Regions from separate parts of the Qiania dongpingensis genome, predicted to be linked through region 3. Evidence: riboswitches for the same ligand, from Rfam matches in the RefSeq annotation. Region 3 holds a riboswitch; each other region holds the start of a gene.
What was found. A riboswitch is a leader RNA that binds a small molecule or an ion and turns the genes downstream of it on or off. The one in region 3 is predicted to bind cobalamin.
Positions count from the first base shown of each region.

Region 1 (7,473 bases), 160 kb from region 3:
TAGCGTTCGTGATCTTTTTTCTGTTTTATTATAAAGATGAAGAACTCGCCGTCTTCCTTCCCGGAAAAGGGAAGAAGAAAAGCACACCGGACAAAAAAAGCGGAGAGGATGCGCAGATATGACGTTTTTCTCTTACAGGACGGCTGAAGAGGACGCAGGAAAAAGACTGGATAAGTTTCTGTCTGAAAAACCGGAAATGCCCTCCAGAAGTTATTTAAAGAAACTGATTGAGGAATCCTGGGTCCAAGTTGATAAAAAAGCTGTAAAGGGCAATTACAAGGTTCAGGCGGGAAACGAAATCGAGGTATCCGTTCCGGAACCGAAGGAGCTGGAAGTAGAAGCAGAAGCGATGGAACTGAATATCGTCTATGAAGATGATGACCTGCTCATCGTTGACAAGCCGAAGGGCATGGTAGTACATCCTGCCGCAGGGCACGAATCACACACACTGGTCAACGGTCTTCTGTATCACTGCCAGGGCAAACTGTCCGGAATAAACGGAGTGCTCCGCCCCGGTATCGTCCACAGGATTGACCGGGATACAACTGGACTTCTGCTGGTTTGTAAAAATGATTTTTCCCATGCGGCCATTGCAGAACAGCTGAGGGTCCATTCTATCAACAGGCGCTATCATGCCATAGTCCATGGCGAGATCAGAGAAGACGGCACGGTGGACGTCCCCATTGGAAGGAATCCCAATGACCGGATGAAAATGGCGATAAACTTAAAGAATGGAAAAGAGGCGGTTACTCATTATCATATATTGGAGCCGCTTAAGAAATACACTTACATCGAATGTCGGCTGGAGACCGGCCGCACCCATCAGATCCGCGTCCATATGGCATCCATCCATCATCCACTGCTGGGCGATACGGTCTATGGACCTTCGAAATCTCCGATTTCTCTGGAGGGCCAGACACTTCACGCTAAAGTTCTCGGTTTTATTCATCCTAGGACAGGGAAATATCTGGAATTTGAGGCTCCATTACCGGAGTATTTTGAAAGATTATTGGTGAAATTGCATATATAACTATACTTTCTTTGACAAATATAGTATAATATAACTATTATAAGGATGAGAGGAGCTGAATGCTATGCATGGAAATCTAGTGATTACCATCGGAAGAGAATGCGGAAGCGGCGGAAGATTCATCGGACAGAAGCTGGCAGAGCGCCTTGGAGTCAGATGTTACGATAAGGAATTGCTTGCATTATCCGCGAAAAACAGCGGGCTGTGTGAAGAAATCTTTGAACATCATGATGAAAAGCCCACCAACAGTTTTTTATATTCACTGGTTATGGATACTTATTCCATGAGCTATAATCCTTCCAATTTTGTGGATATGCCCTTGAACCAGAAGGTATTTCTTGCACAGTTTGATACTATCAAAAGGCTGGCAGAGCAGGAATCCTGTGTGATCGTAGGGCGCTGCGCCGATTATGCGCTTGCGGAATATCCGAATATGGTCTCCGTATTTACCACGGCAGCCTATGATGACAAGGTAGAGTACTTGAAAGAGCATTACCATATTGAGCCGTCCAAAATTAAGGATTTTATTACAAAGACCGATAAAAAACGCGCGTCTTATTATAATTATTATGCCAATAAAAAATGGGGGAGCGCGAAGAGCTACGACCTCTGCATCAACAGAAGCGCGGTGGGATTTGACGGGGCGGTGGATGTCATACTGAACTTCGTAGATGTCAAAAAAGCGAATAAGAAATAAATAAAACGAACTTTTTGTTACAAAAATGTCAAAAGCCATTGACAAATCATTTCATCAGATGCTATACTTTTCTGCGTAATTTCATACCATCAGCCATACATGGGGAAGTCAGGTGAAAAACCTGCGCGGTCACGCCACTGTAATGTGTAGATCACAGAGCCAGATTGCCATGTAGCGGTAATATTAGTTGTTTGACCTGCGAGGGAAAGGGAGACTGATGATCAAATGTTTTATTTTGGTATCTAAAGTCTTTCTCAATCTATGAGAGAGACTTTTTTATGCAGAAATAAAACTTTTCTGAGAACGTTGCGCTATTTTTCCTCCTCAAGATCAGACAGCAAGAAACCAGATAATTGTTGAACAGAGGAGGAACTATGAAAAAAAGGTTTGTATCAAAAGCTTTGTCACTGCTGCTCGTATTGATGTTGCTGGTATCAGGATGCGGGACTGAAACATCTCAGAGAGAAAGTACCGACGCAAAAGAAAGTACGGCTGAGACTGTCGGCGAAACCGAGGATAAGAGCCCCAATGACGAGGAAACAATCGTTCTGGCGGGATCCCGCGATCCGGGCAGGGGCACTGCCGATCCTTATTTTACCAATGTAAATCTTTATGTATGGGAGCCGCTGATCGGGGAATCCGATGACGGTGAAGTAGAACCCAGGCTTGCTACCAGCTGGGAGATGTCAGAAGACGGAAAAGAGTGGACATTTCATCTGAAGGAAGGCGTCGTTTTTTCCGACGGATATCCTTTTAATGCGGACGCGGTACTGCTTAATTTTGACCGATATAAAAAATTGGGAGTCGTATCCTCTACTTTCTTTGCATTCGACATTGATTCTGTATATCCCGGACTTCAGTCTGTAGATAAAGTAGATGACTATACAGTAAAGCTGACTTTTGAAAATCCGGTCCCCACACTTCCTTATACGATCATTAATTTCGGAAGCGGTATGTTCAGCCCGGATTGCTACGATTCTGAGACCGGCGAGTTCAAAGAATATTGTGTTGGCACAGGTCCCTTTGTCATCACGGACCATGTCCCGGATGAATCACTCACCCTCGGACGAAATGAACGTTACTACGGTGATCCTGCCAAAGCGGAGAGTATCCAGATCCGGGTCATCCCTGACCATGAAACACGGGTGGCAGCCCTCCGGTCCGGAGAGATCATGGGAGTATATGATAACAACGCGATTCTGCCTCAGTCTGCAAAGGAACTGGAAGCAGAAGGAGGATTTACTGCATCAGCAAAGATTTCCGCAAATATTCAGTATCTGAATGTGAATAACCGGAACTTTCCCTTTAATGATGTAAGAATGCGACAGGCTATGAGCATGATAATCGACCGTGAGACTTTGTTAAACAGTGTATACCGCGGCTATGGAGAAATTACTGCCAATGTGCTCAGCCCTCTTTCTGTATTTTATAAAGAGATCACACCCGAATACAACCCTGAAAAAGCAAAAGAATTGGCATCCGAGGTATTGAACGGACAGACTCCCACTGTACGGCTTTTGACTGCTTCCACCTATAAAACAGACGCAGAGCTGATCAGCTCCTGGCTTCAGGAACTGGGACTTCAGGTAGAAATCCAGGTAATGGAGTCTTCCGCTGTATCGGAAGCACTTAAAAATACAGATTTTGACCTTTCCATGGGATTCAAGGGAATGAACAATGCAGAACCAGAAACCATGCTGCGTGGCTTTTTGCATTCAGATGGTTTCATGAACAACGGATTTGCCATGAGCGGCTACAGCAATGAGGCAGTGGACGGGCTGCTGGATCAGCTGAACAGCACCTACGTAAGAGAAGACCGGGTCAAGTTATATGATGAACTTCAGGAAATCAGTGCAAAAGAGCTTCCGGTCATTCCATTGATAGCCGTGACTACCCTTGTTGTTCACAGCGACAAGATTACCGGCTATGACGCTATGTTCACCGGCGTCACGCTTCCAGAAACCAGATGGGCCGATTAAAATGATTCTTAAATATTTGGGCAGACGGCTGCTGCTTACGATACCGGTACTTTTCGGAATTACTCTTCTTGCTTTTCTGCTTGGTGTCCTGAGTCCCGGAAACCCTGCGGAAATTGCTCTCAGCGGAGGAGGAGAATACGCCGTAACAGAGAAACAAATATCCAGTATAGAGGAAGAAATGGGTTTGGATAAATCTTATCCGGCCCAGTATCTTAGCTGGATAAGGGGCGTTCTTAAGGGTGACTGGGGAACCTCCTTTCGTACGAAAAAGCCGGTTCGTGACGAGCTTTTCAGCCGTTTTGGCATCACACTAAAGTTGGCTGTATGTGCCATTTTTCTTACGGTTGCCGTCGGGATTTCCCTAGGGATTCTCGGCGCAGCCCGAAGGGGCCGATTTATAGATAAGGCAGGGCAGGGGCTGAGCGTGCTTTTTTTATCCATTCCCAGCTTTTGGGCCGCGATTTTACTTATTCATATTTTTTCCGAACGGCTGCATCTGCTTCCCACCAGCGGACAGGACTCATGGAGGCACATGGTCCTGCCGGTTATCGCACTGTCCCTTAACACCACAGGAACCACAATTCGTCTGATGCGTTCCTCCATGTTGGGTGAGCTGGGGAAACAATATATCACAGCTGCCCGTGGAAAAGGGATTTCCGAACGAATTGTCTTTCTAAAGCATGCCCTGATCAATTCACTGGCTCCTGTGGTCACGCTTCTCGGCAATTACCTGGGCGGTATCCTCGGAGGTGTCGTTGTCGTAGAATCCGTGTTCGCGATCAACGGTATTGGAAAATTTGCATTGGATTCCATAGCCGTACGGGATTATCCTGCCCTGCAGGGCTATGTGCTCATCACAGGAACGGCCTTTGTCATCATCCACATGCTGGTGGATCTTATCTGTTACTTCCTGAATCCACAGATCCGTTTGGGAGAGGGGGAGACTGTATGATTCGAAAAGGACATTGGTATGTGGACGGAGTAACGATGCTTGCTCTTACCCTGATGGGAATCATTTTGCTTGGCAGTGTATTTGCCCCGCTTCTTGCCCGGTACAGCCCTACAGCAATCAATATGGAAGAGAGTCTGCAGGGAATATCTCCCGCGCATCCGCTGGGGACTGATTATTTGGGCCGCGACCTACTTTCCCGTGTGTTATACGGCGGAAGAGTATCTGTGCTGACCGCAGTAGCTGCCACAGCTCTTTCCATGCTTTTAGGAATGGCGGTGGGAATCCTGGCCGGTTATTTCGGGGGAGTTGCAGATGCGGTGATAACTTGCCTGACAAGTATCTTTCAGGGACTTCCAGGCACAAGTATGATGATTGCCGTGTCCGCCATTATGGGACCAGGGGTGCAGAGTCTGCTGGCAGCTTTAGTGATCAATTCCTGGGCGGGGTTTTCCAGAATAGTCCGGGAAAATGTATTGAGTCTTAGGGAACAGACTTATGTGGAAGGCGCCCGCTGCCTGGGAGCCGGCCGTTTCCATATCATCATCCGCTATATCATTCCCAACATGCTCCCTGATGTCATCGTTTTATTTACCACCAGGATAGGAGGAGCCGTTTTGTCCATCGCCGCTCTCAGTTTTCTCGGTCTCGGCATCCAGCCGCCCACGCCAGACTGGGGAATGATGATCAGCGAAGCCAGAACATATTTCCGGACCTCTCCTATGCTGATCATTGCTCCAGGCGCCTGTATTATTTTTCTGTCCTTCGGCATCAACTATCTGGGAGAAATGTTCCGGAATCATTTTGACATAAAAAGCCAGACCATTCGGCAGGACTAGGAGGCTTCCATGGCAGAAAACATCATTCTTGAAGATTTAACGGTGTCCTTTGGCAATGGAAATGTGGTGAATCATATTTCAACTGTTTTTCAGTCCGGATATATTACCGGACTGCTTGGAGAGAGCGGAAGCGGAAAATCGGTGCTGGGAATGTCCGTTATCGGATTGCTGCCTTCCAATGCGAAGCAGTCGGGCAGGATTCTTTTCGGAAATCGGAATCTGCTCGCTCTGACTCAGAAGCAGCTGAGAGGAATTCGTGGGAAGAGGATAGGATTGATTCCCCAAAATCCGGCAGACTCTCTGAATCCAGCCAGAAGGATTGGGCCGCAGATGACAGAGGCTGTACGAGTAAATATTAAAAAGAAAAAAGAAGCAAAAAAGAAAGCGAATCTACTGCTGCAAACATTCGGGTTTCTAGATTCGGCCCCCATTTTGAGAAATTATTCGTTTCAGCTGAGCGGAGGAATGAAGCAGCGTGTCCTATCCGCAATGGGTCTTGCCTGTGATCCGGAATGGGTGATTGCAGATGAACCGACAAAGGGCCTGGATGCCGCGCTGCGCGGACAAGTTTGCAGTCTTTTGAATGAAATATCCAGGAAAAAAGGAAAAAGTATGCTGATTATCACCCACGATCTGATGCTTGCGGAAAAATCCTGCCAGTGGCTGATGGTGCTCTATCAAGGCCGAATCATGGAGGAAGGAAATACAGAGGAAGTCTTACACCATCCGCTCCACCCTTATACGGAAGGGCTCTTATCGGCACAGCCATCTCATGGGATGCACTCCATTCCCTATGCAGCTTCCAAAAAGGGCGGGAACAGCGGCTGTGAGTTTTCAGACCGCTGTCCCAAAGCCTCCAAAATCTGCTGCGAAGCTGATCCCCCAGTAATCGTCTTGAATGGACACAGAAAGGTAAGGTGCCATTATGCTGCTGGAAGTCCGGCATCTGAATAAACAGTACAGCTCCGGGCTGTTAAAGAGACAAGTGGTAAATCCTGTCCAGGATATATCGTTTCAAATTGAAGCAGGATCCACTTTCGGCTTGATGGGAAACAGCGGCTGCGGAAAGACCACATTATCTCGAATAATTCTGCGCCTGATTCCCGCGGACAGTGGTCAGATCCTGTTCGAGGGGACTGATATCACTAAGTGCTCTGGCAAATATTTGAAGACTATCCGGCCGAAAATGCAGATGATTTTTCAGCATCCGGAATCCTCCCTGAATCCTCTGATGAATATAAAAAATAACTTGCTGGAACCATTTAAGATTCACAAGCTGTATGACAAAGAAAGAAGAGAAGAGGAGATTCGTGAAAAGCTTGCCCTCGTGGGGCTTCCAGAAGGTCTTCTGTCACATTATCCCCATGAGATTAGCGGAGGAGAAGCTCAGCGTGTTGTAATCGCACGGGCGCTGACCATGGATGTTCGATTCTTTGTTTTGGATGAACCGACTTCCATGCTGGATGTTTCGGTCCAGGCGCAGATCATGAATTTATTCAGAGACCTGCAGAAACGATTGGGCCTGACATATCTGTTCATTTCCCATGACCTGGAGGTGGTGCGGTGGATCAGTACTCATATAGGCTTTATGAACGGAGGAAAACTGGTTGAACAGGGAAAAACAGAAGAAATAATAGAAAATCCCAAAATAGAATTTACAAAGAATTTTATCAATAGTTTTTGAAAATAAAAACAGAGAAGCAATGAGAGCCATAGACGGATATTTTGTCTATGGCTCTCATCATGATTATTCTACCGTTACAGATTTTGCCAGGTTCCTCGGTTTATCCACATTAAGCCCTTTCATATCAGAAGTGTAATAGGCCAGGAGCTGCAGGATTACGGCAACCGGAAATACCGTAAATCGGTCATGGGGTACCGGAACTGAAAAATGCATGTCGCAGATATCATCGGTTATTTCCGCATGCTGCTTGGTGATCAGAATGACAAAAGCGCCTCTGGCTTTTACCTCTTTAATG
Region 1 covers NZ_CP060634.1:246,107-253,579, reverse strand. The annotation lists gene lspA (signal peptidase II) at 1-122, shown strand, start outside; gene H9Q78_RS01160 (RluA family pseudouridine synthase) at 119-1,030, shown strand; gene H9Q78_RS01155 (cytidylate kinase-like family protein) at 1,095-1,727, shown strand; adenosylcobalamin (AdoCbl) riboswitch at 1,803-1,947, shown strand; gene H9Q78_RS01150 (ABC transporter substrate-binding protein) at 2,102-3,706, shown strand; gene H9Q78_RS01145 (ABC transporter permease) at 3,708-4,658, shown strand; gene H9Q78_RS01140 (ABC transporter permease) at 4,655-5,494, shown strand; gene H9Q78_RS01135 (ABC transporter ATP-binding protein) at 5,504-6,448, shown strand; gene H9Q78_RS01130 (ATP-binding cassette domain-containing protein) at 6,420-7,178, shown strand; gene glmS (glutamine--fructose-6-phosphate transaminase (isomerizing)) at 7,242-7,473, opposite strand, start outside.
Region 1: another riboswitch for cobalamin. It lies ahead of H9Q78_RS01150 (ABC transporter substrate-binding protein); the one in region 3 lies ahead of H9Q78_RS00400 (energy-coupling factor ABC transporter permease).

Region 2 (7,473 bases), 430 kb from region 3:
GTCCACCGGTTCCCTTTTCTCCTGAAGGAGCTTTGAAATCTCCTCTTTCACTTCATTAAACAAGTCATCTACTTCATCATCCGCGTCGATGACCTGATATGCCAGCTCTGTATTCCGTGTGGTATACGCACGTATGCCGTTTTTCATCATCAGCTTGGCCTTCGAGGCCATCTCGACGATATGCCCCACGTTTTCCATCACATTGGCATCGCTGATCCGTAAGACCAGTTCCGCGATATCCTGTGCATGATCGCCTATCCGCTCCAAATCTGTCACGATCTTCAAAGCAGAAGATACCATACGCAGATCCCGGGCTACCACAGGCTGCTGGTGTAGCATCAAGGACAGGCAGCGCGCTTCTATGGAACGCTGCATATCGTCTACGGCCCGGTCCCCCTGAACAATTTCTCTGGCCAGCTCCACATTTCTTTTTTCAAAAGAAGCAAGGGATTTTTCAATGTTGTTTTCCACCATATCGGCCATTTCTTCCAAGGCCTCATCCAATGCTTCCAATTCCAGCTGAAAGTTTACTCTCGTCGTCACATTAAACCCTCCTGTTTGTTTAAAATACCCTTTCCGTCCGGCTTATCACCCAAACCGTCCGGTGATATAATCTTCCGTTCTTTTATCCTTTGGCCTTGCAAATATCTCATCCGTCGTATTGAATTCCACCATCTCGCCTACTAAAAAGAATGCGGTGTAGTCGGAAATACGGGCCGCCTGCTGCATATTATGAGTAACGATGACTACCGTATATTCAGATTTGAGCTCCGCCATTAAATCTTCAATCTTCAGCGTGGAGATAGGATCCAGAGCCGAGGTCGGCTCATCCATCAGCAGGACCTCCGGTTCCACCGCCAGCGCCCTTGCTATGCACAGTCTCTGCTGCTGGCCGCCGGAAAGGCCCAGAGCCGACTTTTTCATCCGGTCCTTCACCTCATCAAATATGGCCGCCGATCGGAGACTCTTTTCTACGATTTCATCCAACTGTGCTTTGTGTTTGATTCCATGAATCCTGGGGCCATATGCCACATTGTCATAAATGCTCATGGGAAAGGGATTCGGCTGCTGAAATACCATGCCGATCTTCTTCCGCAGCAGAGTAGTATCCACCCCCTGACCGTATATATCCTCTCCGTCCAGGGTCACCGTGCCCTCGATGCGGACGCCGGGTATCAAGTCGTTCATACGGTTCAGTGTCTTTAAAAAAGTGGATTTCCCGCAGCCTGAAGGTCCGATGAAAGCGGTCACCGCTTTTTCTTTGATATTCATATTCACTGTTTTCAGCGCATGGTTCTCGCCATAATATAAATTTAGATCCTTTGTGATAATCTTATTTGCCAGCATATATATCCTCCTGTGATCGGCCTATTTAGACGCTTTCGTTTTTACCCTCTTCCGTTTCACCCGGCGTTCATCCAGTCTCGTCACATCGAAGCGCTTCGTCAAAAATTTGGTCAGGCAGTTGATTCCCAATACGATGATCAGCAAAACCAAAGCAATCCCGAAAGCGTCGTCGTATTTCGCGTTGGTCATTCTAAGATACATCTGGATGGTAAGGGTCCCTCCGGACTCCAGTATCTTATGAAAGGCGCCGAAAAGGGATTTGGGCAGAATATAGCCGCTTCCCGCGGTAAAAATAAGGGCTGCCGACTCTCCGACAATGCGCCCGATGGCAAGTATCACGCCAGTGATAATTCCCGGCATGGCAGACGGCAGGAGAATCGTGCGTATCATATACCACTTCGTAGCTCCGATTCCCAAAGCTCCGCTTCTGTAGTTGTCCGGCACGGTCCGCAGAGCCTCCTGAGTATTCCTCGTGATCAGGGGAAGGATGAGCAGAGTCAAGGTCAGCGCTCCGGTCAATATGGAAAATCCAAGATGAAGTGTTGTTCCAAAAAACACCATGCCGAACATACCAAAGATGATGGAAGGAATTCCGGACAACGTCTCCGTCGTAAATTCAATCATCCGGACAAGCTTTCCCGGCTTTGCATATTCATTCAGATAGATTGCGGCCCCAATGCCGAGAGGCGTCGCGATCAACAGGGTTATGACAATGATATACAGCGTATTCAGCAGATTCCCCGCAATACCGAAGGTATTGTTCTTGCTGCTCTGCACCGTGGTCAGAAATGTCCAGTTGACGGATCTCACGCCTCTCACGACCACATATCCCACGATTCCTGCCACCAGGCAGATTGCCAGTGCCGCGCACAAATAAATGAGAGCTGTGAGTATCCCGTCCGACAATCGTCTGCGCTTCGTATATAAACTAACGGCATTTGTCCGCATCCTTTGCTCCTTTCTTCATTATCCGGTTTAACACCAGATTGATGATCATGATAAAGACAAACAGCACAAGTCCGATGGTAAACAGTACTTCTTTATGTAATCCCTGGGAGTAAGCCATTTCACTGACCATTGCCGTCGTCAGGAACCGGACCGAGCTGAACGGAAGCGGGAAGTTGACTGAGTTTCCGGCCACCATACAGATTGCCATGGCTTCTCCTATGGCGCGCCCCACGCCCAGCACGATGGCTGTCACAATGCCGGATTTTGCCGACGGTAGGATGACACGAAAGATCGTCTGGATCCGTGTAGCGCCCAGGGCCAGTGAAGTCATTTTATAATCTCTCGGTACGGCGCGGATGGCAGATTCACTGATATTGATGACTGTGGGAAGAATCATAACAGCCAGAACAAGGACCGCACAGAGCAGATTTGCTCCTCCCGTCCATTGATGCGTGGAGGAACCTTTGAAAACCCACATTTCCAGCTTATACATGAGAGGGTTCAGGATCAAAAGCCCGACAAGCCCATATACCACGGAAGGAATCCCCGCAAGAAGCTCTACCGCGGGCCTGACCATCCTCGCCAGCTTCGGCGGAGCCACCTCCGCCATGAATACTGCAGTCAGAACACCGATGGGGACTCCTATGAGGACTGCCATTCCTGTCCCGATAACAGATGTCAGAATGATATACAGGATACCAAAGCTCGGTTCCGCACTTGTAGGACTCCAGACTGTCCCAAATAAAATCTCCAGGATGCCGACTTTGTGAAGTGCCGGCGTCCCTTTTGCAATCATATACACCGTGATGACGATAACAGCGGCCACTGCGAAAAAACCACAGGCAAGAAACAGGATTCCCGCAATCTTTTCCGCCGTATTCTTGGCTTTGCTGTTTCCCACAATGCTGAATGTCGATTGATCCATAACTATTCCCTCTTTTTTCTTTTCTCACTTCGCTTCTCCATAGAAAATATCATTTTTTTCTTTCAGCCAACACCACTGTACTGTATAAACTGCGTAAAGTTTCTGTAAATCGCCAAAAGCGCCTGTCTCCGACGGGCAGCCGGAAACAGGCGCTTTTTCTTTTCTTCTTTTTGATTCATGTCATTACATCAGCAAGGACTGCCACATCCAGCCCAGATAATCTCCGAAACCGGCTGCTTCCACAGACTCTGCAGCCAGGATATCCACAGTTCCCAGAGTCTTGCCGCCCAGCATATAGGTGAGACTGCCCACTATATCCCCTTCCTGGACCGGCGCCTCCAGCTTTTCCGGGATGGATATCTGACGCTCTATGGCGCTGAAATCCTCTCCGTTCGTGCTGAGATAAGAAAACTCTCCGCCGTAGCGAAGGGATACCTCCGGTACAACTCCCATCGCTACCGGAAGCTTCGGAAGCTCCTCCCGGTTTTCATCCGAATCTGTGTAAAGCTTGCAGCCCGCAAACCCATAGTTTAACAGGCTGGCCGCTTCACTGAACCGTACTTTAAAATCCGGTGCAGCCATAATGACCGCAATCAGTTCCACCCCATCCTTTTTGGCCGTAGCCGACAGGCAGTATTTCGCCAGGCTGGTGCTCCCCGTCTTTAAGCCGGTGACCGTGAATGAATTGCTCATTTTCAATAGTTTATTGGTATTAGACAAGCAAAATTCACTGGTGCCCTTGTTCGTCACATGTGTGATATTTTCCATCCAGATCGTGCTGTAATTTTCAATCTCCGGATATTTTGTGATGAGCTCCCGGCTCATGAGAGCCACATCTCTGGCAGAAGTCAAATGGGTGCCCGAATCCGTCAGACCGCAGCAGTCCTCAAAATTTGTACTCTCCATGCCGAGTGATTTCGCTCTTTCATTCATCTGGCGGACAAATTCGGACTCGCTTCCGGCTATGTACTCTGCCATGGTCACAGCCGCATCATTCCCCGACGCGATCACGATACATTTTATGAGCGTCTCCACAGTCTGAACTTCTCCTTCTTCCAGAAACACCTGAGAACCGCCCATGGATTTGGCATATGCGCTGGTGGCGACTTGATCATCCAGGGAAATCCTGCCGTCCCTTATGGCATCAAAGATCAAAATCAGCGTCATGATCTTCGTAATACTAGCGGGGCGCAGGGCCTCATCCGGATTTTTTTCATAGATCACGGTTCCTGTGGAGGCTTCTATCAAAATAGCGGCCTGAGCGGTTATTCCCAGGTCCGCCTGAACTCCGCTTCCCTGGGATGAGGTATTTTCCCCCTGGCTTTCTTCCGCTCCCTGGACGCTGCTCTCTGGCTGAGCGGCGCTCTCTCCAGTTTCCTCTGTCCCGGATGTTTCTGCCGAAGCCGGCAGTGCCTTTCCGGATGTTTCTACTGCCTCTCCCGGCACATCCTCCTGTTGACTCTGTCCTTCTTCCGGCTGTCCGGAGACTGGCTTCTCTGCTGCTCCGGAACTGCCTCCGGCTTCTACGGATTCCATTATCTCCGGAATCACAGATGGCTGTCCTTCATCGGACGCGAACACGGGCATACAAAGTGATACCATCATGCAAAGCGACAGACAAAGGGCAGCCGTCATTCGATACAATCTTTTCATAAAACCGACTCCAGGGTCTTATCATTACTTCTATTCTATTGTCTCCGGCAAGATTCTATGACAACCCTGATCCGGCCTTTTCCTCATATCCATTGGGATTGTTTTTCTGCCATCTAAAGGAATCTCTGCACATATCCTCCAGATTCTTTTCCGCATGCCAGTGAAGAATCTGTTCCGCCTTAGATGCGTCTGCATAACATTCCGCTATATCGCCTGCCCGGCGTTCCACAATGTCATAAGGGATCTTCACTCCATTGACTTTTTCAAACGCCTTCACGATATCCAGGACACTATATCCAATCCCGGTTCCCAGATTGACCGTCTCAACTCCCTTATGCCCTCCGGCATAGTCCAAAGCCGCCACATGCCCCTTCGCCAGATCGACCACATGAATATAATCCCGGACTCCTGTCCCGTCGGGCGTCGGATAATCATCTCCGAATATCCTCAGGCGCGGCAGCCTTCCCACCGCTACCTGAGAAATATACGGCATCAGGTTATTGGGAATCCCGTTGGGATTTTCCCCTATCCTTCCGCTTTCATGGGCTCCTATGGGATTGAAATACCGCAGGAGCACCACCGACAATTCCTCATCCGCTCTGGCCGCATCCCTGAGGATCTGTTCAATAAAGACCTTCGTCCACCCGTAAGGATTGGTGCAGCTCCTGCCCACCGGCATTTCTTCTGTCAAAGGTACTTTTTCCGGCGTCCCGTATACCGTGGCCGAAGAGCTGAAGACAATCTGCCTGCATCCATATTTTTTCATCAGCCTGAGCAGCGTAAGGGTGCTGTCCAGATTATTCCGGTAATATTCCAACGGCTTCTCTACGGATTCTCCCACCGCCTTAAGACCTGCAAAATGAATCACAGCTTCAATCCGGTGCTCTTTGAATATTTGTTCCATCGCTGCCTCATCCGCTGCATCCACGTTATAGACCGGGAATTCTGCGCCGGCAAGCTCTTCCGCACGCTTCACCGCCCCCGGACAGCTGTTGACAAAATTATCCGCGATCACGACCTGACGGCCGCTTTCCGCCACTTCGATGGCCGTATGAGTTCCAATATAACCGGCGCCTCCGGTCAGCAATATTTCCATTTTTCTCCTCCTGTTTTTTGGTGTCACTATAAAATTTTCTCTTTAATACAAATATAAAAAGGCGTACCAGACGGTACGCCCTTGTTCCGTTCTTGCGAATGTGCACACAGCCCTGACAACACAGTACACAGGCACACAGCCCGGCGAGTAGGATCGGCACTGCGCCAGCCCAGACTCATTCTCTGAACGAAAGATTTGTGCATTGCTGTTGCTTTGAGATTCACAAAAGTATGTCCGCTTAACCCATAAGCCGACACCATGAGGGAAATACCCTGTCGGATGTGTAGCTCTACCCGGAAGCCCATCTCACATATCAAGCAGGTTTCCTGACTTACAGTTCTCCGCTCAGCCTCTCCTTCTCGCATGATAGGGTTTGCAATGGATGACGAGGCTTCGCTCCCTGAATACAGTGACCGGATCGCTCAGGATTCTGACCTGATTCCCTTTTTCCTGTCAAAGGACAGGCACTTGATACGGCAATATTTCTTTGCACACCCTCACTATACCATATCTCGTCCATAAACGCAACTGAAAAAACCGATATTCCTCCTATCCGCTTTTGCTCAGGAACCTCCGGAACCATCCTTTTTCTCCTGCTTCAAAACGTACGGCTCCGAGACACTCAGTACGATATTGTCATCGCTCACCTGGCCGACTGTAATCTCATTGTCGCCTTCCTTGAGCTTTACATCTGCCGCATAGAGAAGATTCTGTGAAACGCAGTTGGTCTCCCATGCCTTTCCATTCACATAGATCACACTGTTCTTTGTATAGTTCCATCCAGTTACATAGAGCCCCTTATTCTGGAGCAGCACCCGGTTGATGCTGATCGGCTGTACTCCCATGTGCAGATTAGTCGCCTCATAGGGCATCTCTCCTTCAAACACATCCTGATCTCCATAAAGGATATCATATTCCAGTATCTTCATATCATTCAGATATGTTTCTTCTTCCTCCGCGGTATGTGATGTCTTCTGAAGGTATGCCTGATGGTAACGGAACATCGTCCCCTTTTTAAGACCCGCCTTATCCATCACATAGGCTCCCAGCTGATATGCCTCTACGTTCCGGCTGGTCCTCGCAAGACCCATGTTGTCCCAGATGACATATTCCGTCTGGAATAAATCCCCATTCTCCAGCTTATCTTCCGTCAGATTCAGGCTGGGCAGATGATCTCCGTACATAACGAGGATAGTTTCCTCATCCCGGCTTTCCAGATATGAGATCAGCTCTCCCACAAAGGTATCCATTTCATGAATCTGTTCCACATAATATTCCATAGCGTTAGTCTCCCCCTCTGTGGGAAGCCCCGTCACCTGCACGACAGGAGAATCCAATACCTTCTCCTGAGGATAAGAGCCATGCCCCTGTACGGAAATCGTATAGATCACATCCGCCCCGGAAGTGGAATTCAGCACCTTCGCGATCTGTTCTGTCAGAATCTCATCCTTCGCCCATCCCATATAAGTGGTATCATATCCTGTCATGTACTCCAGAGAGGTGA
Region 2 covers NZ_CP060634.1:514,482-521,954, forward strand. The annotation lists gene phoU (phosphate signaling complex protein PhoU) at 1-543, opposite strand, end outside; gene pstB (phosphate ABC transporter ATP-binding protein PstB) at 589-1,347, opposite strand; gene pstA (phosphate ABC transporter permease PstA) at 1,369-2,295, opposite strand; gene pstC (phosphate ABC transporter permease subunit PstC) at 2,276-3,220, opposite strand; gene H9Q78_RS02535 (D-alanyl-D-alanine carboxypeptidase family protein) at 3,404-4,873, opposite strand; gene galE (UDP-glucose 4-epimerase GalE) at 4,929-5,969, opposite strand; cobalamin riboswitch at 6,269-6,456, opposite strand; gene H9Q78_RS02545 (sulfatase-like hydrolase/transferase) at 6,533-7,473, opposite strand, start outside.
Region 2: another riboswitch for cobalamin. It lies ahead of galE (UDP-glucose 4-epimerase GalE); the one in region 3 lies ahead of H9Q78_RS00400 (energy-coupling factor ABC transporter permease).

Region 3 (7,473 bases):
AAAGTAGCGTTGGAGAATGTACTGCCCGGCGAGATAGAGGCCCGGAGCTTTGAAATCATCACAGAAGAGCTGGGAGGCCGGAAGCTAGATGAGGATAAGGCGCCGGTGATAAAACGTGTCATCCATACTTCAGCGGATTTTGAATACGCGGACACGCTCTGTTTTTCAGATGGTGTCATCGGTAAGGCGCTGGAGGCCATCCGGGGCGGAGCGTCCATAGTAACAGATACCCAGATGGGGCGGTCTGGGATCAATAAAAGATCTTTGGCCCGGTATGGGGGGCAGGTGTACTGCTTCATGGGAGATGAAGACGTGGCGCGCCAGGCGAGAGAAAACGGCACTACGAGAGCGGTGGCGAGCATTGACAAGGCGGCTTCCCTGGAAGGGCCTCTCATTTTTGCCATCGGCAACGCGCCCACGGCGCTGGTCCGCCTGTATGAGCTGATCAAAGAGGGAAGGATCCATCCGGCGCTGGTCATCGGAGTACCGGTGGGCTTTGTGAATGTAGTTCAGTCTAAAGAGCTGATCATGGAAACAGAGGCGCCCTATATCGTGGCGCGGGGGCGGAAAGGCGGAAGCAATGTAGCGGCGGCCATCTGCAATGCACTGCTGTACATGATTGACGAGACGAGGGGACAGTGATATGAAAAAAGACAGCCAGAAAAAACTGGCGGTCCTGCTGGGAGTCCTGTGTCTCAGTCTGATTCTCATCCTGTCCGCCTGCATGATGGTATTTGAAAAGCATGAATCCCGCGCATCCGGGCGGTGGCGTGAGGCTATAGAGCTGGGCGACATCTATCAGGAGGAAGGAAGTTATGAGGAGGCGGCTGTTTCTTATAGAGAAGCTATTTCTTTGGAGCCCAGAAGGGATGAAGAACCCTATGTAAAGCTGGTGGATATTTATCTGCTGGAGGGAGATTACGAATCGGCCCAGAGTGTCATCGAGGAAGGGATGGGGTGTCTGGGCACCTATTCGGAGCTGGAACGCCAGAGCAGGGTCGCGGAAGCCGGTCTTTCTGGTGAGTCACAGATTACTATCAGGTCGGAGACCATGGAAGAGTCAGAGACCATGTGGATGGAATCCGAAAAATCTTCCAGTTCGGGTCTGGATTTTGCCGAGGGGTATTATCTGGCTGCTCAGGGAGGGCTCATTGCTGCTGTGTCTGAGGGGACAGGAGTAAATATCTATTCACAGGGGCAGATTCTATGGGAGCTGTCGGTACCAGGGATATGCGCTCAAATTGCCTTTAACGGAGAAGAGCTCATCTATGTGAAAAAGACGGAAGAGGATGCCTATGCAATCTATCGGAATGAGTACGATGGTTCCGGTGAGCAGATAATCGGAATCTGGGAGGATATCCCGGTGCCTGTCGGCCGGATTGGAGCAGATTATTATTTTCTGTCTGCTCCCGGGGAAGGGGAGACAAGCGGTCTGTACCGGGTAGATCCGGAAGCCAGTCAGCCTGAGCTCATTCTGAGTCAAGCCGGACAGGCTCGGTGCGGCGGAGACTATATTTATTGTATGGAGCAGCCGGACGGCACTGACGCGGAGGCAGTCTTGTATCAGATCGACGGAGCGGGGTATATCATGGAGATATCCGCGGGCTGCCGTTATATGGACGTCCAGGACGGAGCCTTGTATTTCGCAGAAGCGGAGGGCAAAGGACAGTCATATAAATGGTCAACACTCATCTTTTACCGGTATGATCCGGCGGAAGAGTTGTATACAGTTCTGGGGGAATCCAAGTCTGAGGACGGCTTTGTGATCTCCATGACTTCGGATTCAGCCATTTATTGTACGGGGGCTGAAAGGGGGAACCAGTACAGCTGGGCTTATTTTGAGGTGGATTTCCTGCAGGGGACAGAATCATTTTTGACGGAGGAGATATCCTGGATGGATGCATTTACCGACGATACGGAGATTTATTTGTTTGATTACTACGACAGGATTCTTTATCAGGTCATGGAAAATGCTATTTTGGAGAGCAGACAGAGTATTTCGGAAGATGCGGTGATAAGAAGTATTTATGATGGGTGGATTTATGCAGAGTCAGATGACGGCCAGCATATTGTAGTATATGGTTATGGACCGGTCTGACGGCATAATGACATAGATGACTTGAGAGTCACAACATGGAAAAATCAGGGAGGAAAAGAGGAAAAAATGAAAAAAAGAAAACAATGGATCGGATTGGTATTATGCATGCTGCTGGCGGCAGCGGCGGCGCTTTCCGGCTGCGGAAAAAAGACCACCGCAGAAAGCCTGATGAAAGAAGTACAGGCTAACGTGGAGAAAATCGGCTCCATGAGTGCGAATATGAAGCTGGATATGGGAATGTCCGTGGAACAGAGCGGCATGAGCGTGGATATCGATGTGAATATGGATGTTGACATGGATGTCATTCAGGAGCCTATGGCAACCCATATGAAAGGAAATGTTTCCATGAGCCTGATGGGCCTCAGCGTGGATATAGAATCCTATACGGTAGTTGAGGACGGCAAAGCCGTAACTTATACGAAGAGTATGGACCAGTGGACCAGAACGGAGGCTGAGCTTCCGGAGGAAGATCAGATGGAATCCATTCAGTCTTTGTTTGACAGTTCTGTGGCCTATACGCTGAACGATAAGCTGGAGAAGGTGGACGGAAAAGACGTATATGTCCTGAGATCCAAGGTTTCCGGCGATCTGATGGAAGACATGATGGGAGAGATGTCTGACAGCATGGGAGAGATGTCGGGAGAAATAGACTGGTCGAAATTCAGTGCTGATGTGACCATGAAGATTGATAAAAAGACCATGCTTCCGGTAGAAATGATCATGGACTGCAGTGAAGGCATGTCTGAGCTGATGGAAGGCGCTGCCGGGGGAAGTGGTGCGTCGGCTAAAGTTGACAGCTTTACCCTTACTTTTGCTTATACGGGATTTGACAATGTGAATGAGATTGTAGTGCCGGACGAGGCGAAATCCGCTTCTTCAGACGGAACAGGAGACAATCAGCTGGATGACTTCCTGGGCGGAAACGGAAACGAACCGGGGAGCATGGAAGAGAGCAATCAGGCCGGTGAAAGCGAAAGCGGAGAGGAAGCCGGCGTCACTCCCAACGCAGACGGCAGCTATACGCTCAAAAGTTATTTTGGTGACGGAAGTGTGAATATCGGCGCTCCGGAGGGTTATGTACTGAATCCGTATTCGGATGAAACATATCTTGCTTTTACGGATACCAATGAACAGGATTTTGACGATGTGTATCTGACCTATCGGCTGAGCTCTGACTACACGGAAGAGCAGCTGGTCCAGGACTGCAAGGACGATGTGGCTTATTACCAGGAGGATGATGACTATACCAACGTGGAGGTGCAGGAGCTTAAAAAAGTCCAGGCAGGCGGAAGAGAAGTCAGCTATATCAAGGTGAGCTATATCTTTGACGAAGACAGTAACTATGTGGAATATTATGCATGGACTTTCCTGGAGGGGAACCTGGTTCTGGAATGCTCCATTGAAGAGCATGCGTACCAGCAGGAATGTGCCCTGATCGATGAGGCGACCATAATGGAAACGCTGTTTTCCAAGATATCACTGTAAAGGATAAGTTCCGTAAAACAATGACGGGAAAGCCAAATGGCTTTCCCGTTTTGTTTGTTTAAATTTGTATTTTGCATACGATACGTCCTACAGAAGAACGGCTTCTTTGGCATGCTCCACGAAAATATTCCGGACAGCGGGGTATTCTCCCAGTCCTTTAAGGATACAATCCACTTCGTAACCTTCTCTCTGAAACTCATTTTTCCAGGAGCTTTTTTCTTCCCCGGCCATGTCGTTGGTGGCATGATCGCCGGCCACGATCATCAATGGGGCCAAAATGATACGTTTAGGAGCTTTTTCACGGACCAGCTCCTTGACAAGAGGCAGATCCGGATATCCTTCTACAGTGCCGATATAAACATTAGTGTGCCCGTCTGCCTTCAGCATATAATCCAGCGCAGGATAGACAGCATTGGCGTCATGCTCCGTCCCGTGGCCCATGAAGACCAGGAATTCATCGTCTTTTAAACTGGAGAATTCACACATGACCCCGTCGATCAGAGCCCGATAATCATCGGTGGTTGTCAGGAGCGGAGTTCCTACGCGGACAGAATGAAACTTATCCAGGTAGGAACGCACGGTATCCAGCATGATATCATTTTCAATACCATTGATGATGTGGGTCGGCTGAACGATGAGATCGGAAAATCCGTCCATAACAAACGATTCCAGGGCTTCTTCCACCGTATCTACATGGAAGCCGTCCCGTTTTTGCAGCTTCCGGATGATCATGCCGCTTGTAAAAGCGCGGCGGAGTTCGCAGTCTGGAAATGCTTTTCCGATGCTTTTTTCTATAGCCTGTATGTTATTGGCCAATGAGTCTTGATAGCTGGTCCCAAAACTGACGACCAGGATTCCTGTCTTTTGCATGGGTAATGAGCTCCTTTTACATGCTTTTTCCACTTTCTTTTTGTTTATCTTCCGCTTCTTTTTCTCTTCTGTGCCGTTCCCTCATGACGCCGAAGAAATAGAAGAAGACGCCCGAACCGATGGCCGCCTGGAGACAGAACAGCAAGGATTCCGTTTCTCCGCCGGGGGGCTCCAGCACAGGAGACGCCCATACCTCATAATCAGGATCGATTTCTGAAATCGCATCTTCAGCCGCTCCGTCGGCGCCTCCGAATTCAGAATCTTTGTTTATGGCAAGTGGGATGACTGCGATCAGTACGCAGATTAAAAGCAGGATCAGGATGGTTTTCCATTTACCCGCAGATGCTTTTGTCTGTTCCATCATGCAAGTCCCCCTTTTTTAAAATATCCAAGATCTGTGAGTTCGCTCTTTGCGTAAGTCTCCAATCCCATGATCACAATGGCGGTAAGAATCCCTTCGATGACTGCCAGAGGAATCTGAGTCACTGCAAATATTCCGAGGAACTCGAGAGAGGAGCCTGCGATACCGCTCGTTCCAGGATGGGCCATGCCCAGCTGGACAGAAGTCACGCAGTAAGTGAACAGATCGCCCAGGAATGCAGCTAGGAATACCGATACCAATTTCGGGCATTTAAGTTTTGCAGCCAGCTTGAAAACGCCATAGGAAACGAACGGACCTGCAATGGCCATGGAAAATGTGTTGGCGCCGAGAGTGGTAAGTCCTCCGTGGGCTAAAAGGATTGCCTGGAAGAGAAGGACGATAACACCCAGTACGCTCATGGCGCAGGGGCCGAATAAGATGGCGCCCAGGCCGGTCCCGGTCGGGTGAGAGCTGCTTCCTGTAACGGAAGGAATCTTCAGCGAGGAAAGGACGAACGCGTAAGCTCCGACCATGGCCAGGATGGTCAGCGTCCTTCTGTGCTCTGAGACAGTCTTTTTAATGGAAAAAAGCCCTGCCAGCAGAAACGGGATACAGACAGCGCCCCAGCCGATGGCATGGGAAATGGGAAGATATCCTTCCATGATGTGCATGGCATTGGCAGCGGGCATGATTCCGAACCCAAGAGCAAATGCGCTGGCGGCAACGACCAGCTTCCTTTGTTTCTTAGTCATTGATATGACCTCCTTATATAGTATAAATAAAAAAGCCTCTTCTGGTCTGGACCGGAAAAGGCATAACGGAAAGAATCTGCTTAATACCGTAACAGATTCTGTCTGCATTACACCGAAACCATCGTCGCAGTTTCTGTGCAAAAATGGTGTCATCAGGCAGGTCTCCTGGCTTAGGTTTCTTAGGTGGATTCGCCTTCCCATCCGCAGACAGTGGCATCTGAATCCTCTTTCTTCCTTTACAGTGGCGGGACCGCGTAAGAATCTCACTTACTTCCCTATTCTCCGGAGCTTCTGGCTCCGGCACCTGAAGGCACTAGATTTTCATTAAAAGTCTACCATCCTGTGAAACCATTGTCAATAAAAAGTGGGCCGTCAAACTTTAATTTCCCATCATTCAGGGAAAACTTCCAGACACAGCTGTTGGAAAGGCCGAGCCGTTCCAGACCGGCCGTAATACCGTGGACCGTATCGTGCATAAGCTTTTCTCCGGACAAGGCCTGAAGAGCCAGCATGACATCACCATGGGTGATCACGGCGGCCGGCGTTTTTCTTTCTTCCAGTGACAGGAGCGCCTCCTTGGCACGGACAGCTACCTGAGCATAGGATTCTCCTTCCGGATGGGGGACGCGGAAAGGATCTGCCAGCCAGGCTTTGTAGGCCCGAGAGTCGGAAGCTTTGATCTGCGCCCATGTTTTTCCCTCCCAGCGTCCCATGTCGGTCTCTTTCATGGAGGGGAGCGGAAAAGGAGTGAGGCGAAGAACTTTTCCAAGTATCTGAGCTGTTTCCAGTGCCCGGGAAAGAGGGCTGGAGTACAGAGCTTTTATTGGCAGAGCCTTAAGGGATTCCGCCAAGGATTCTGCCTGGCTGCGGCCGGCCGCGTTTAACGGAATGTCAGTCTGGCCCTGCATGATGCCGCGAACATTCCAATCGGTCTGACCGTGCCGGATAAGGTAAATTTCCAAGTCGTTTCCTCTTTCTAAAAAATTTAATAAACGTTTATAATATGGTATCGTATCATATGGACTCTGTTTATGCAAATAACCGGGACGAATAGAGCAGAAAATCCGGCATAAAATGAACTGATGACGGAAAAGCCGGGAAGGTATCCATGAAACAAAAACCTCATTACCAGAAAAAAAGCATCCGGAGGAGATGGGCGGCAGTTCTTTTTTCCTTGGTCATAGCCGTGATGGCGGTATGCCCGGCAGTTCCCATACTGGCAGAGGAACCGGCCGGATCCGGACCCTCCAATGGAGAAGGGACGATGTCTGTACCAGAGGAGCTGGGACAGCTGTACGCCGTTTCTGCCGTTCTTCTGGACGGAGATTCCGGCCGGATCCTTTTTGAGAAAAACGGTCACGAGGTGCGGCCCATGGCCAGTACTACTAAGATCATGACCTGTATTCTGGCTTTGGAGACGCTTGATGAGGATACGGCTGTCACAGTTTCCGAATACGCCGCGTCTCAGCCAAAGGTTCATTTGGGCATGCGGGCGGGGGAAGAATACCGCCTTGGGGACCTGCTGTATTCTCTGATGCTGGAATCCCATAACGATTCGGCCGTGGCCGTCGCAGAAGCGGCAGGAGGAAGCGTGGAAGGGTTTGCGGAAATGATGAACAAGAAAGCGAGGGAGATTGGATGCGAGGACACCTGCTTTCTGACGCCCAACGGTCTGGACGCGGAAAAAGACGTGGACGGAGAAAAAAAAGTCCACTCCACGACTGCGGTAGATTTGGCGCGCATCATGCGCTATTGTACCATGGAATCGCCGGCAAAGGAACGGTTCCGGGAGATCACGGGAACAAAAGACTATGCTTTTTCGGCGGCAGGGAGGAGCTTTTCCTGTTATAATCACAATGCTTTTTTGTCCATGATGGAAGGAGCTTTTTCTGGAAAGACTGGTTTTA
Region 3 covers NZ_CP060634.1:82,347-89,819, forward strand. The annotation lists gene H9Q78_RS00375 (precorrin-8X methylmutase) at 1-642, shown strand, start outside; gene H9Q78_RS00380 (tetratricopeptide repeat protein) at 644-2,098, shown strand; gene H9Q78_RS00385 (DUF6612 family protein) at 2,165-3,583, shown strand; gene H9Q78_RS00390 (sirohydrochlorin cobaltochelatase) at 3,671-4,453, opposite strand; gene H9Q78_RS00395 (energy-coupling factor ABC transporter substrate-binding protein) at 4,470-4,817, opposite strand; gene H9Q78_RS00400 (energy-coupling factor ABC transporter permease) at 4,814-5,566, opposite strand; cobalamin riboswitch at 5,705-5,889, opposite strand; gene H9Q78_RS00405 (histidine phosphatase family protein) at 5,899-6,528, opposite strand; gene H9Q78_RS00410 (D-alanyl-D-alanine carboxypeptidase family protein) at 6,675-7,473, shown strand, end outside.